Regions from separate parts of the Candidatus Brocadia sinica JPN1 genome, predicted to be linked through region 1. Evidence: riboswitches for the same ligand, from Rfam matches in the RefSeq annotation. Region 1 holds a riboswitch; each other region holds the start of a gene.
What was found. A riboswitch is a leader RNA that binds a small molecule or an ion and turns the genes downstream of it on or off. The one in region 1 is predicted to bind cyclic di-GMP.

Region 1 (4,583 bases):
CTCCTGCTGAGGCTTTAGCCAGGAAATACAGGCTGAGTTATATAAGCCTTGATGGAAATATTGGATGCCTTGTGAACGGTGCAGGTCTCGCCATGGCCACGATGGATATTGTCAAACTCCATGGCGGAGAACCTGCCAACTTTTTAGATGTCGGTGGTGATGCGTCTTTGGAACAGGTCACACAGGCGTTCAAGATTATTTTGTCCGACCCCAAAGTGAAGGCTGTTTTGATTAATATCTTTGGGGGAATCATGAAGTGTGATATTATCGCGTCCGGTATCATTCAAGCTATCAAAGAAGTAGGCATTCGTATCCCTTTGGTCGTCCGGCTGGAAGGGACTAACGTTGAAATGGCGAGAAAAATACTCGACAATTCCGGTTTAAGTATCCTTTCTGCAAAGGATATGAAAGAAGCCGCAAGTATGGTAGTGAAGGCATCAAAAGAGAATACAAAATAAAAATGGGTATATTAATAAATAAAGATACAAAGGTAATATGCCAGGGAATAACCGGGCATGCGGGCAGTTTTCATGCCGGACGAATGCTGGAATATGGCACTAAACTCGTCGCAGGCGTCACTCCCGGCAAGGGTGGCACAAAACAACAAGGCGTTCCTGTCTTTGACAGTGTAGTCGATGCGGTAAAAAATACGGGGGCAAATGCTTCTGTCATTTATGTACCTGCGCCGTTCGCAGCGGATGCCATCATGGAGGCAGCTGAGGCAGGCATTGAATTGGTGGTCTGCATTACCGAGGGCGTACCTGCGCTGGACATGATCAGGGTAAAAAAATATCTTTCTCACAGGAAGGCGCGTCTTATCGGACCCAACTGCCCTGGTATTATTACGCCTGGTGTATGCAAGATCGGCATTATGCCCGGATATATCCATAAATCAGGCAAGGTGGGGGTTGTTTCACGCAGTGGAACTCTCACCTACGAAGCCGTCTGGCAATTGACCCAGAGCGGTTTAGGACAATCCACGTGCCTTGGCATTGGAGGTGACCCCATTTTGGGAACTGATTTTGTGGACATATTGAGATTGTTTCAAAATGACGAAGAAACACACGCCATTGTATTGATAGGAGAGATTGGCGGAAGCGCAGAGGAAGAAGCCGCAGAGGTAATAAAACGAGAGATTGCAAAACCGGTCGTTGGTTTTATTGCAGGAAGAACGGCGCCGCCAGGCAAACGCATGGGTCATGCCGGGGCGATTATTTCAGGCGGCAAAGGTACAGCAATTTCAAAGATTGCAGCGCTTAAAAATGCAGGCGTTATTGTAGTAAACAGCCCTGCCGATATCGGGAAAACCGTAGCAGAGATAATTTTTCTGTGAATGATATAATCCCTCCTATTTTTGCCTGTTCTATGGAAATGTTAGAATTCTCTGTTAGTTTTTTCCTTGACATCCAACGATACTTTGATATTTTAATGCGAAAGATTGTCAACAAACAATAGCTTTTGACAGCACGAAGGAATAAACCAAAAACATACGATAAAGGCAAACTCTGAGCAATCAGAGGACGCAAAGTAAAGGGTCTTTTAAGCATACAGGGAAGTAGCATAAAATACCTTACTAAAAAAGACAGCCTTACTGCCGAAGATGTTGTAAATATATCTTTGCAGTAAGGCTTTTTTATTTTCAGGATAAGGAAAAGAGGTTCAATTGACAAGAAGAGATGATTTTCCATTGATAATAAGCCCAAATCTCGGTTGCCCACAGATTGCTTCAGTTGAGGAGTTTGGGCAAAAGAAGATGTTTCCGTTAATAATTGCCGGACAATACGGGGAAAACAAGATGCCCTTGAAGGATGACTTTATGGGAACTTTGTATTTACGACGCTCTCATAAAGGGGATGGAGATAAAAAAGATATTCCACTGTCTATGAACGATGAACCTGAGGAGATTATTCATTGGTATCAACTATCGGATTTCAATACAGTAGACGATACGAGAGAGATTATTCCTAGTGAGTTCCATTACAATGTAATGGGGGAGAATACCCGGTATTGGAAAATCATGGTCAGTATCGATTGTAAAAGCACAGAAGATTATGAAACTCTTCTTTTACCTCAAAAAGGAGGAAAATGCCCCCCATGTCTTTACGATCTGGTATACAGAGACCGATCAGAAAAGTGGGAGAGGGTTAACTACCATTCTGTGCAATTTGTTAAAAGCTTTGGTGAAGGCTGCAAATTCATTCAGGTTACCGATCTTCATGTTGCCACACGAAATGACGAGATACTCGATGAAGTTCTGAAAGTAAAGCATGAGAAGAAATGTGGAGACGACATCGCAAAAAGATACATTAACTTTAACCGTAACCTGAGAAAGTTTATTCAGAGAGCAAACAGTATGGCTGAGGAGGGTAATCTCGATTTTGTTGTAATTACAGGAGATTTGGTAGATTTTGCCTTTCATGGCTGGGGGGATGAAATAAATTTAGATGAAAACAATTGGAAAACTTTTATTAATATAATTACCGGCGCAGGAAAGGAAAAGGAGCGGAACAATCCCGGTATAAAAATAGCGGTTTTTACATCAACCGGGAATCACGATTGGCGTCTCCACCCTTACGATCCAAACCTTTCAAAGTACAATAGAGACAGTTTTGGCTTAACGGAAGAAGAGCTCAAACAGTATAAATACAAATCCTTTGATTCCTCTGAATATCCAGAGGATAAGAGGGTAAAATTGGCAGAAGAGATAACAAGCGATACCTTTAATAAACTGAACCTTGATGTCCTGAAAAAAACCGATAAATGGAAAATACAGTTAGAAAAGTTTCTTGCCACTGCTGTAGGAACCTGGCTCGTACGTATTTTGCCGCTTTTAGGATTGATAGGCATAGGAGAAAAGATAAATCCAATAGCAAATTACGTCTCTCATTTTGCAATTGCCGGAATTGCAGGAATAGCAACATGGGGAATTCATAAATTTATAAAATATCAGACACGTAAAATAGCTGACTTCATTATAGATAATCCCCTCCATGCCGAAGCTAGCGCCCTTCACTATTATTTCAGATATATAAACCCATACCTTGACTATGCCTTTCACTATGGAAAACATTGCTTTATAGTTATGGATACAGGATCCGACGTTTTCATCGGGCAACTTTTGGATAAGAAAGAGATTAAATATGTCAAGAAAATAAGTGTAAAGGATAATATCCTGGGAGGAGCTCCCGATTCAAAGGCATTTGACCCAGAACAGGTTTATTACAATTGGAGCCAAATAGTCTGGTTAGAAAAAGTTATGAAAGCTGTGAGCAGGAAGCCGGATGCTCATGGCAAAAATTTCATCTTTTTGCATGCCCCTCCAATCAACTCATCCGATGATGTTGATATGGATACCATGCGGGAAATTGTAAGAAAGGAAGGACCAGCGTGGGTTCCTGAAGAGGAATGTAATCTTACATACGGAACGGTTAATTATTATCTGAGCGAGTTCTTTTATCTCTGTATGGGTTACAGAGAGGGTGATCTGGTAAAACAGGACGTGGATCGTAAGTTCAAGTTAATAGACATTGTTTTTTCAGGACACGCCCACCGGAATATTGAATTTAGAATAGAGAAAGATAAAAATCATAAGATCAGGATATATCACGACAGGTACAGCGAAAATTTTAACCATGATAAGCCGTATGCATGGTGGGGGCAGAGTCCTGTAATCGTACAGACTGCCTCCTGTGCGGTGCGAAGGCTAGGCAATCAACCGCCATATTATAGACTGGTGGTTATAAACAATGGGGGGCAGATTACTGAATTCTCACATGCAAATATCCCCTAGCGCTGCGGATATGCCCCAGGCAATCTATCATGGTATCCTGCCTTTGTTAATTACTGATAAAAAGTATTAATCTTTTATACCGGGAGGAACACAATGAACGCAAAGTTATCTAATTCAATAACAGAACTGAAAGATCGTTATGGAATTATAGTCATTGGTTCAGGTTATGGTGGCTCAATAACTGCGGCAAGACTGGCATCTGCGGGATATGAAGTTTGTCTTCTCGAAAGAGGGAAAGAGTGGATACCGGGCGAGTTTCCCGACGAAATGGCTGAAGTGACTGCACAATTTCGTTCAGATAGCAATCCATTAGGGTTATATGACTATCGTGTAACTGAGGATGTTGATGTTTTCGTGGGATGTGGTCTTGGTGGGACATCTTTAATTAATGCGAACGTCATCTTTAAACCAGACGATGATGTTTTTAACAATAGCAGATGGCCGGACGAGATTCGTGAAGACCGGGATAACGGTAAACTCAATAAATATTTTGAAAAGGCGAATGACATGTTACAGGGTGCTGTCTATCCAGACAACCGTCCATCTTTGGGGAAAATAAAAGCTCATGAAAAATCAGCCAAAGACCGTCCCGGTAAATACTATAAACTGAATCTGGCAGTTAATTTTGAAAAATATAATGATGAACCCAATCATGTTGGTGTACATCAAAGACCTTGCATCTTATGTGGCGACTGCATGACCGGTTGTAACGTCCTGGCTAAGAACACATTATACATGAATTATCTTCCTTTTGCGAAAAGTCAGGGCGCATCTATTATAACGGAAATGGAAG
Region 2 (4,583 bases), 390 kb from region 1:
TTAGGTTCTGTCACTAAAGATACCATTACGACTGGCATCCCAGTACTATCCAAGATACCCATATTAAAAAGATTATTTTCTCACGATCAGAAGAATAACCAAAAATCAAATCTGGTCATTCTTTTAAAGCCCACGATTCTAATTAGGGAAGAGCAGGAGGCAAAATTTTTGAGCAAATAAAATAAAAAACCCAAAGGAACAGATTTACATTATAAAAAGAATTAGCAATTTTTCTTCAAACAGATCACTAAAAATGTGGAATCAGCCCTGGAGATGCAACCATGCACAAACTCTATAATACGAACACCCTTTTACTCGTTATTATTGTCTTACTACTCATAGTGCTGGTATTGAAAAACACGACAAATTATGTCGTTGCGCAAGGTGATGGGAACGCACGGCATGTTTTTGGTGTTGTGGGAGAGAAGCAAGGTAACAGACAGCCATTTTATCTTGTAGATACCGAAGAACAGACCATTATGATATATGAGTATTTCCAGGGAGGAGGTTTAGGACTTGTGGCTGCCCGAAATTACAAATATGACAAAAAATTACAAGAGCATGGAAGGCCTTATGGTATGTCTATTGAAGAGGTAAAGACAGAACTATTAAAAACACAAACAAAGTAACCCAGCGTAGCCGTAACAAAAAGAGTTACACGAGACTTACTAATAACTACAGAACAAAAACTTCCTCAAAAATAACTTTTTACACGAACACAACAAAAGCCTACCATTATAATTCCTGGATATGCTTGCTTCCTTTTGATGCGATTTGCAGCAATCTTGTCTTAATCTCTGCAAATGGGAAATTTTTACCTGGACAGGCGGTACATTTCTGATGCACCTCTTTATGCTGTAATATATTAGATGAAGCAATATTGTATTTTCTGGAAAGATATTGGATAAGTCTGACGAGCGAATCGAGTTGGTTTTCGGTTGGGGCTCCCCCGTTTTCAAAATCACCAACCAGACAAACCCCGATTGCTACACGATTACAATCCATATTCGCTGTATGGGCGCCATGAATTTGTTTTTTCCAGCGCTCACCAACCTCAATTTCACCATCTCCTGAAACAGATCCGTTCCCAATCACAAAATGGTAAGCGAGGCCATGCTGCCATTTTCTGTTTTTCCGGTGGTAATGGTCAAATCGGGCGGCATTACCTTTTGCCGTGGCGCTGTGATGTATAACGATATACTCCCATGGTCTTCCATTTGTATTGATGCGACAGAGTTTTTCGAGATCTTGCACATAGGAGGAACTTCCAAGGCCTTCCGGTCTTTTCGTTCTTTCAATCTTTACACTGGTAAAAAAGGGTGTAGAAACACACAAGCCCGATGCAACCAGTATCATAATGAGCGAAAGGCATTGAACCATCCTCTCGCCCTGGTGCATGATTCTATTCCTAAAATAGATCTTCGAGTTTCGCGACAATAAGGATACTATTTTTCTATGCATAGAATGCCGCCTTAACTTAAAGTTTTTAGAAATAAAAAAAGCCTTGCTGTGAAAATATTCATTCCCGAACATCTTCGGCAGTAAGGCTATCTTTAAAAGTTAAAGCTTCCTCTATGGTACGCGTCTCTTTTATTATCTCAGGTGAACCCCGCATGAACCTATTAAAGACCCTTTCCTTTGCGTCCCCCGATCACTCGGAGTTTGCCTTTATCGTTGTTATATTATAAATGTAATTTTTTCATTGTCAATAAATAATTTCTGGTTTCTAAGCGCCGAATTGGGAACCCACTTACCGAAGAAACCCTGTTCATGAAAATCTTATGAAAGAACACAGATAACCATTGGCTACTTATTTTTTAGCTTGCTGATGAATTCCGTTATTTCTTTTGCCATGGATTGCCGAGAGTCTAATCTGAGTGTTTCGTTCAGGTGGAATAATGCGCTGGAAGGGTTGTTTAAGTAATTTGCATAAATAACGCCGAGTAGTTTATGTGCTAACGGGTTATTCGGCTGATAGTGAACCGATTGGTGAAGAGAATCTACCGATTCACTGTATTGTCCTTTCCGGTAAAAGGCATTTCCAAGATAATAGTATATCTCTCCATCGGCGGGATTGTATTTTACTGCCTCTTTAAACTCAGAAATGGCTTCATCCACAAGATTTTTTGACATATAAGCATTTCCCAGGTTACAGTGGGCATTGCTATCTACAGGATTACATTTTAAGGCCAACTGAAGTTCAGCAATCGCGTTATCTGTTGATCCCTTCGTCAAATATATCCCCGCTAAATTATTATGCACATCCGCATTGTCAAATCCCCGTGCAACTGCCTCATTCAGTTCATTAACAGCCTTATCGGGATAACCCTTCTTCGCATAGACAATGCCAAGGTTATTATGCACATTGGCCAATTTTGGATTGAGTCGAATTGCGGTATCAAATTCATGTATGGCCTTCTCAAACTGCTCCATATCTGTAAAAATAATCCCCAGATTGTTGTGGAGATCAGCGTTCGCAGGGTCCAGCTTCAGCGCTGTTTTGAACTCAGTCAATGCCTCCCCGAAGTTCCCCATTTCCCTGTAAGTATTTCCCAGGTTGTTATGTGTGGTGGAGATCCCGGAGTTTATTTGTAATGCCTTTCTCAAGTCAGCAATAGCCTCTTTGTAGAGTTTATTTTCACGGTATGCAAGTCCAAGATTATTGTAATAGTAGGGATTGAACGGGTTACATTGGGTTGCTTTTTTATAGAGTTCGATAGCCCTGTCGATATGACGTTTGTTTTTATATATACCACCAAGATTATTATAGGCATCGGCATAAACCGGATTGTACCGCAATGCCTCCTGATATTCTTTGATAGCAGCATCGAACATACCTTTCCTCTCGTAGGCATTTCCCATGTTATAGTGTGACTCTGCATCCCTGGGCTTAATTTCCAGCGTCTTTTTATATTCAAATTCGGCATAGTCATAGAAGCCTTTTAAACTATGCACAACACCGAGATTGTGATGAGCACGGGCACTGTTAGGCTCACGATTAACGGTTGAACACCATAAGGTGAGTTCATCCCGCCATATTCCGTTCCGGTGGACACTGGTAATACCGAAGACAACAATAACGGTTCCCAGGCACATTGTTGCTAAGTTTTTTTTCAGAGTATAATTTTGAACAAGCATTCCGATAACCCCGGAGAAACCCATAATGGGAATATAGAGATATCGTTCCGCCATAATATTTCCTATGGGAATTATGTTTAATACCGGTAAGAGCGTAACAAAGAACCACGAGAGAAAAAACCCATGTTGTTCATTACTTTGACATAATCGTATCAGAAGGATGACGGTTGTAATTACGAGGAGCACTGAGATTATAAAAGCTGGTATTCCTGCATTTACCGGCGGAACCACATAATCGGCATTAAGATTGAATGGAAAAAACAAGAGCTTTATATACGATGCAATAACCTTAAGCATGACAAACAAGCCTTGCTGAGTTTGATCCAATCGAATGTACACATGCCGAAACAACACAAACCGGATAAACAGATAAAAACCGGTGACTAGAAAATAGCCGATGGAAACACCTTTCACCCTTTTTATCATTGAACGAAGGGGGCTGGCTGGAGTTGCAGAAAAGACGTTAAACAGCACAAGCAGGACAGGGAATGCAACCGCCGTCTCTTTTGAAAAGAGGGATAAGAAGCAGGCAAATAAGGAGCCTGCATAATACGCAAAAAATTTACCCCGGGTTAAAGATTTTTCATCGATTTTCAGAAATAAGACAAAGGCGATTAAGAAAAAGAGTGCAGCAAGAAGGTCTTCCCGATAACTAATGGAGTTTACCGTCTCGGTGAGAATCGGATGAGTGGCAAATAATAGCGTAGAGATAAAGGCTGCTGTATTTGCCTTCGTAACCTGTTTCACAAAGACGTAAAACAATACGGTATTTGCTGTTTGAAGGAGGATGTTTGTAAGATGAAAACCAGCAGGATTTAAACCCCAAAGGAAATAATCGGCAAAATACGATAGCGTAACAACGGGACGATAGCTAAGTTCTCCGGAGAGAATAAAATAATGAAAGGAAAAGATTGAGTGGAGGTTTTTCCAGTTCTTAATCAGGTTATTGTTTACGACGGTTGCAGAGTCGTCGTAAACAAAGGTATTGCTCAGGGTGTTAAGAAAAACGACGACCGATATTGCTGCCAGAATACTATAAGGTGCAATGTCTTTCAGATACTTGTTCAATTTTGTGGGAAAGTAGCGGGGCGCAGGGGAACGAACAGTGCTCATAAAAAACATCATCATTCAGCCATAGAAAAAAAAGAAATGCCCCTTTCTCAGGATAGCAACCTATATTTTGGCGCTGATTCGTAAAAAACGAGCTGCAAGTGAAAAGAGTGTAACACATACCCTATGGGAATGCAAGTATCATAAGCAGTATATTTCTGTCTTTGATAAGACGTTTTGTACTATCATGCCGGACTACTTTTGTCCTTTGTTTTCTGTATCTCCTGTTTAATAGTATTTATGTATTTTGTAACCGGGATCTCTTTTGGACAAACGCGTGTGCACTCATAGTGGTTGACACATGCCCATGCTCCATCAGGATAATCCAATTGCCT
Region 3 (4,583 bases), 1.3 Mb from region 1:
CATGCCATTGATTTTTTGATTTCAAAAAATTGGTTGACAAAACACGAGACTACTAATTTTCAAAAAATCTATGGGATTAACAAGAAACAGCTCAAAGAGATCAAATCGTTTCATGCTTCATTTAAGGGAAAAGCGGATGGAAATGACATGCGAGATTATCAGGAAGTATGTGATTCATCTTTGAGAAGATGATAACAACTGGGAAAGAATCATATGAAAAAGGAGAAAAAGATGAAAGATAAAGATCGTTTTTGCAGTTTGTGTTTCTTCTGGAAATGATAACGATAAAGAGATTTTTTATCGATCCCGGTAACTTATCGAGAGTGTTCTTGGTGGTCCGGGATAAACTTCTTTATGTGAGGAGGGGATAAAATGTTAAAGAAGTTTAGTTATAGTCTTGTTGTTGTGGGTGCATTGATGTTCGGTGTAGGTGTTGTGAATGTTGCATTTATGAATTCTGCTACGGCTGCTGAGGAAAAGAAATGCGACAAATGCGGACACCTGCCATCCAAGCCTGAAAAGGATTGCAAGTGTGAATGCCACGCAAAAAAATAAGGGCAAATTGATACCATAATATGGCATGCAATAAACAAGAGGGGGGTTGTCCAAAAAGTCCCAAAAACGATTTTACTATGTAACTAGAGAGCGAAGGGGTCTCTCGTTCTCTACATGGATATATAGTAAATGGTGACTTTTTGGCAATCCCCCCTGCCCATACTGCGGTAGAGTTTAAAGCGGGCAAGGTGAGGTAAATTTTGATTATGTAAATTTCTAAATATGTACAGGAACCCAATAAACCCCAAAGGCAAAATTTGCTACACAAGTACAGCATTATGTGTCCGGGGATGTTTTTCTCCTTTCTCTCGAAGCACGGTGTCTCATCTTTATGGTGAGACACCACCTCCTTTTTTATCTTGATAAAGGATTCGAACGATGAAAACCATTCTTATAGTGGAAAATGATAAAAATCAACTTTTGCTTTACGAGTATGAACTGTCACTGGAAGGGTACAATATTATCACGGCAAAGGATGGTTATGAGGCTTTGAAGAAGGTAAAGGAGCACTTTTCAGACCTGATTGTAATGGATATTATTTTACCCGGGATGGACGGTGTTGAACTGATGGGTAGAATCTTGAGCGAACGTAAAAATATCCCGATTATTATTAACACCGCTTATGGAGGTTATAAGGATAATTTTATGACATGGTCGGCTGATACATATATTATTAAATCTTCTGATCTGAGTGAATTGAAAAACATGGTAAAGGAATTACTAGGGAAAACCGAATGCAGAACACCCTGAAAGTCAAGACAAAATTTGTTAAAAAGTTTTGGTTACATTTGATGAGTAAGGAGGTTCTATTTGAGGAATTCGATGCGCTTAATATAAGCCTCAGCCTTTCCGCCGCCACCAGTTGTGGTAGTGTCAACCTCAAGACATAAACCAGATATTGAGGGAACCTCTTTATCGTAATATGTTTGAAACGCACCAGCCAAATCAAACTCTGAAATTACCGTTTCTTCAAGTTCCGGGTTTCCTACACAAACAAAACGCCCACCCGTTTGATAAAACCTCCCTTTGTAAGGCATGTTAATTTCGTCAGCTTCGCTGAGAAACAGGCTTATGAAATGGGGTAAATCCGGTATCAGAAAATGCCCACTGGGTAATTTTTCTGAACCAAAAAATATATATAAAGCCAAAGCTTGATTCCTGTTTCCGTTCTCAAAGGAAGCATCCTTTGGGTATTTCACAATTCCCCATTCAATGCGCGCTTTAGAAACTTCCGGAAGAGTGATATCCTTACAAACAAGAAAACCTCTGACGGGTTGCTTGGTTTTAGTAAACAACATACTATCCTTAATGAAGAATTCAATTTCCGTAGGATACTTAGCTGCGCCCATATAATAAAGCCCCTTCGATTCCAACCACTTACGGATAGAACCTCCTGTATAATCTGAAAAATCGATTACATGTTTTACCTTCTGAACCTCTTCATTGTCTTGTTTTTTCAGACTGTTGTCCTTAGCAACTTTGGATGGTTCTTGAATCTCAGATAGTTTGTTTTCTTCTGAAAAAGCGTTTCCACTTAAAACAAAGATTACAATTGATATGATACTTGCTATAAAACTTTTCATTTTTTGTGAAATTTTAACCGTAAAATAAAAAAGCCTTACTGCAAAGATATGTTTCTAAAATCTTCGGCAGTAAGGCTATCTTACACTACGCCTTTGTAGTTAAAGACCCTATTACTTTGCGTCTCCCGATCACTCAGGGTTTACCTTTATCGCTCTGTGTAAATTATCATAATGATTCTTTCTCATGTCAAATAAAAATTTATTAACTATTGTAAATTCTCAATCTTATGTTACTAATAAAAACAATGTGATAGATTATTATCAAAAAATAGGTACAATAAATTTAACAATTTGCTTATAAGGTCATTCATGAACAAGGAGGGTGTACTATGAAAAGAGGTTGCCTTATGAAAAGATTTTTTTTTTACATGCATATTACTCTTATTCCCCTTACTTACGTTTGGGGACACTTCTCCATTTACGTTAAAGGTAACTCCATTAAAGGAACACATCCCTGCTGGCGACCTTATCCCTGTCACAGTAACTATCACCATTGCCCCTAACCACCGAGTTTATAAGGATCAGGTCAAGGTAGAAAGCGCAGATCCTTCACGATTCGCGGTGACTTTTACAGAGCTTCCTGCTGGAAAGGTTAAGTACGACTCATTCCTGGAGAAAGAGGTAGAAAATTACGAAGGGCAGGTGGAAGTAAAGTCGTTCGTTCAGGTATCAAAGGACGTTCCCGCTGGCCCTCATAACATAAAGCTCAAGGTACACTATCAAGGGTGTTCAGAGAAAATCTGCTTTATCCCCAAAATTGAGGAGTTTGTATTATCCGTCCAGGTGGAGGCTGTCGATTGGAAAGTACCTGCATCACGAGCAGAAGAAAAACAGTCTCAGCCTGTTTCAAAAGTTGAATCAGTAGCAAAACCCGGGGAAAAAACTGAAGCCACCGGTTTCCAAAAAACTATTGAAAGCCGTGGTATTTTTGTATCCCTGATCCTCGTCTTCCTGGCAGGAGTAGGTTTGAGTTTTACCCCGTGCGTGTATCCCATGATACCTATTACTGTGGCGGTAATCGGGGGACAGGCAATAGGGGATCAGGCTACAACAAGAAAACCGCTGACGGCCTTTTTCCTTTCGCTGATTTATGTCCTGGGTATATCTATTGTGTACTCAGCCATGGGAGTTGCAGCAGCTTCAACTGGTGCATTGTTTGGCACGGCCTTGCAAAGCCCATGGGTTATAGGTTTTGTGGTGACCGTTTTTATTGGCCTTGCCCTGAGTATGTTTGGGGTGTATTACCTGCGGGTTCCATCATTTATCTCTGATCGACTGGGAACAAAGACTGGAAAGGGGTTAATGGGGGTTTTTGTCATGGGGTTGGTATCGGGGATCGTGGCCTCTCCCTGTATTGGTCCTGCCCTGGCTAGTTTGCTGGTCTATATCGCCAGCACGGGAAACAAATTCCTGGGGTTCTGGTTGCTCTTTGTCTTTGCCTGGGGATTGGGAGTGCTACTGATTATATTAGGCACCTTTTCAGGAGCAATAAAGGCCCTTCCCAAATCCGGGATGTGGATGGAGACTGTGGAAAGGATATTTGGGCTCCTTTTAATCGGGGCTGCGCTGTATTATTTAAGGTTCATTATCTCAGAGAGTGCCTTTGTTATTATTCTGGGCCTGTTTTTGATTGTTACAGCCGTATTTTCAGGCGGGTTTGACCGGCTGACTCATGAGAGCACAACCTTTCAACGTGCGAAAAGGGCTTTTGGTATCGTAGCCTTTATCTTCGGGGCTTACTTTCTTGTGGGGCATCTCATGATCAAGGGGTTTATCTTGCCACCGCTTTCGACCACAGTTCCCGGTCAGTCAGTATCAGCGGTAGAAAAGATCGATTGGGTAATGAGCGAGGAGGAGGGACTGAGACAGGCCAGGGAAAGTGGTAGGATAGCGATCATCGATTTTTGGGCAGAGTGGTGCGCAGCGTGTAAGGAATTTGATAAGTTTACGTACGCCGACCCGGAGGTTATCCGTGAATCGCAAAGATTTGTAAATATCAAGATCGACAGCACCAAAAGCGATGACCCAAAGGTTAAGCAGCTTTGGGATAAGTATGGGGTTGTTGGCTTGCCCACGATCGTGTTTATCAGCAAGGACGGAACTGTGCTCAGGGATAAAACTATTACCGGTTTTGTTAATGCCAAAGAGTTTATTCAGGTTTTAAGAGGCTTGGAGTAATGATAAATGAAACATTGGGGGGCAAACTGCGAAATTAAACGGCCTTAGGCAACTTTTTGCGCCACTAAGACACAAAGTCATATTTTTTTATTAAAGGTTATTGAATTTCCTCCGTAAATAGTAGGGTGTTGTATGAAGAGAAAGTACCACTTTCGGAGAAGATTTAATAACCTTTTTTCATTTTTGTTCGAATAAGTCTTGATTATTCATTAATATCGCTATATTATGTTGTTTTTTGGAATCTTACGCAGGAAATTTCTTGTGACG

Region 2: it holds a riboswitch for cyclic di-GMP, as region 1 does, so the genes downstream of both, BROSI_RS07885 (peptidoglycan recognition protein family protein) here and BROSI_RS09700 (metallophosphoesterase) in region 1, are expected to answer to the same signal.
Region 3: it holds a riboswitch for cyclic di-GMP, as region 1 does, so the genes downstream of both, BROSI_RS15850 (hypothetical protein) here and BROSI_RS09700 (metallophosphoesterase) in region 1, are expected to answer to the same signal.

Annotation. Positions count from the first base shown of each region.
Region 1 is NZ_BAFN01000001.1:2,159,542-2,164,124, reverse strand. It holds gene sucC (ADP-forming succinate--CoA ligase subunit beta) at 1-458, shown strand, start outside; gene sucD (succinate--CoA ligase subunit alpha) at 461-1,333, shown strand; cyclic di-GMP riboswitch class I at 1,488-1,599, shown strand; gene BROSI_RS09700 (metallophosphoesterase) at 1,664-3,790, shown strand; gene BROSI_RS09695 (GMC family oxidoreductase N-terminal domain-containing protein) at 3,884-4,583, shown strand, end outside.
Region 2 is NZ_BAFN01000001.1:1,772,971-1,777,553, reverse strand. It holds gene BROSI_RS07895 (hypothetical protein) at 1-180, shown strand, start outside; gene BROSI_RS07890 (hypothetical protein) at 282-629, shown strand; gene BROSI_RS07885 (peptidoglycan recognition protein family protein) at 736-1,461, opposite strand; cyclic di-GMP riboswitch class I at 1,535-1,677, opposite strand; gene BROSI_RS07880 (tetratricopeptide repeat protein) at 1,807-4,251, opposite strand; gene BROSI_RS07875 (succinate dehydrogenase/fumarate reductase iron-sulfur subunit) at 4,434-4,583, opposite strand, start outside.
Region 3 is NZ_BAFN01000001.1:3,465,176-3,469,758, forward strand. It holds gene BROSI_RS15835 (hypothetical protein) at 1-192, shown strand, start outside; gene BROSI_RS15840 (hypothetical protein) at 373-555, shown strand; gene BROSI_RS15845 (response regulator) at 934-1,305, shown strand; gene BROSI_RS15850 (hypothetical protein) at 1,362-2,138, opposite strand; cyclic di-GMP riboswitch class I at 2,201-2,293, opposite strand; gene BROSI_RS15855 (protein-disulfide reductase DsbD family protein) at 2,607-4,316, shown strand.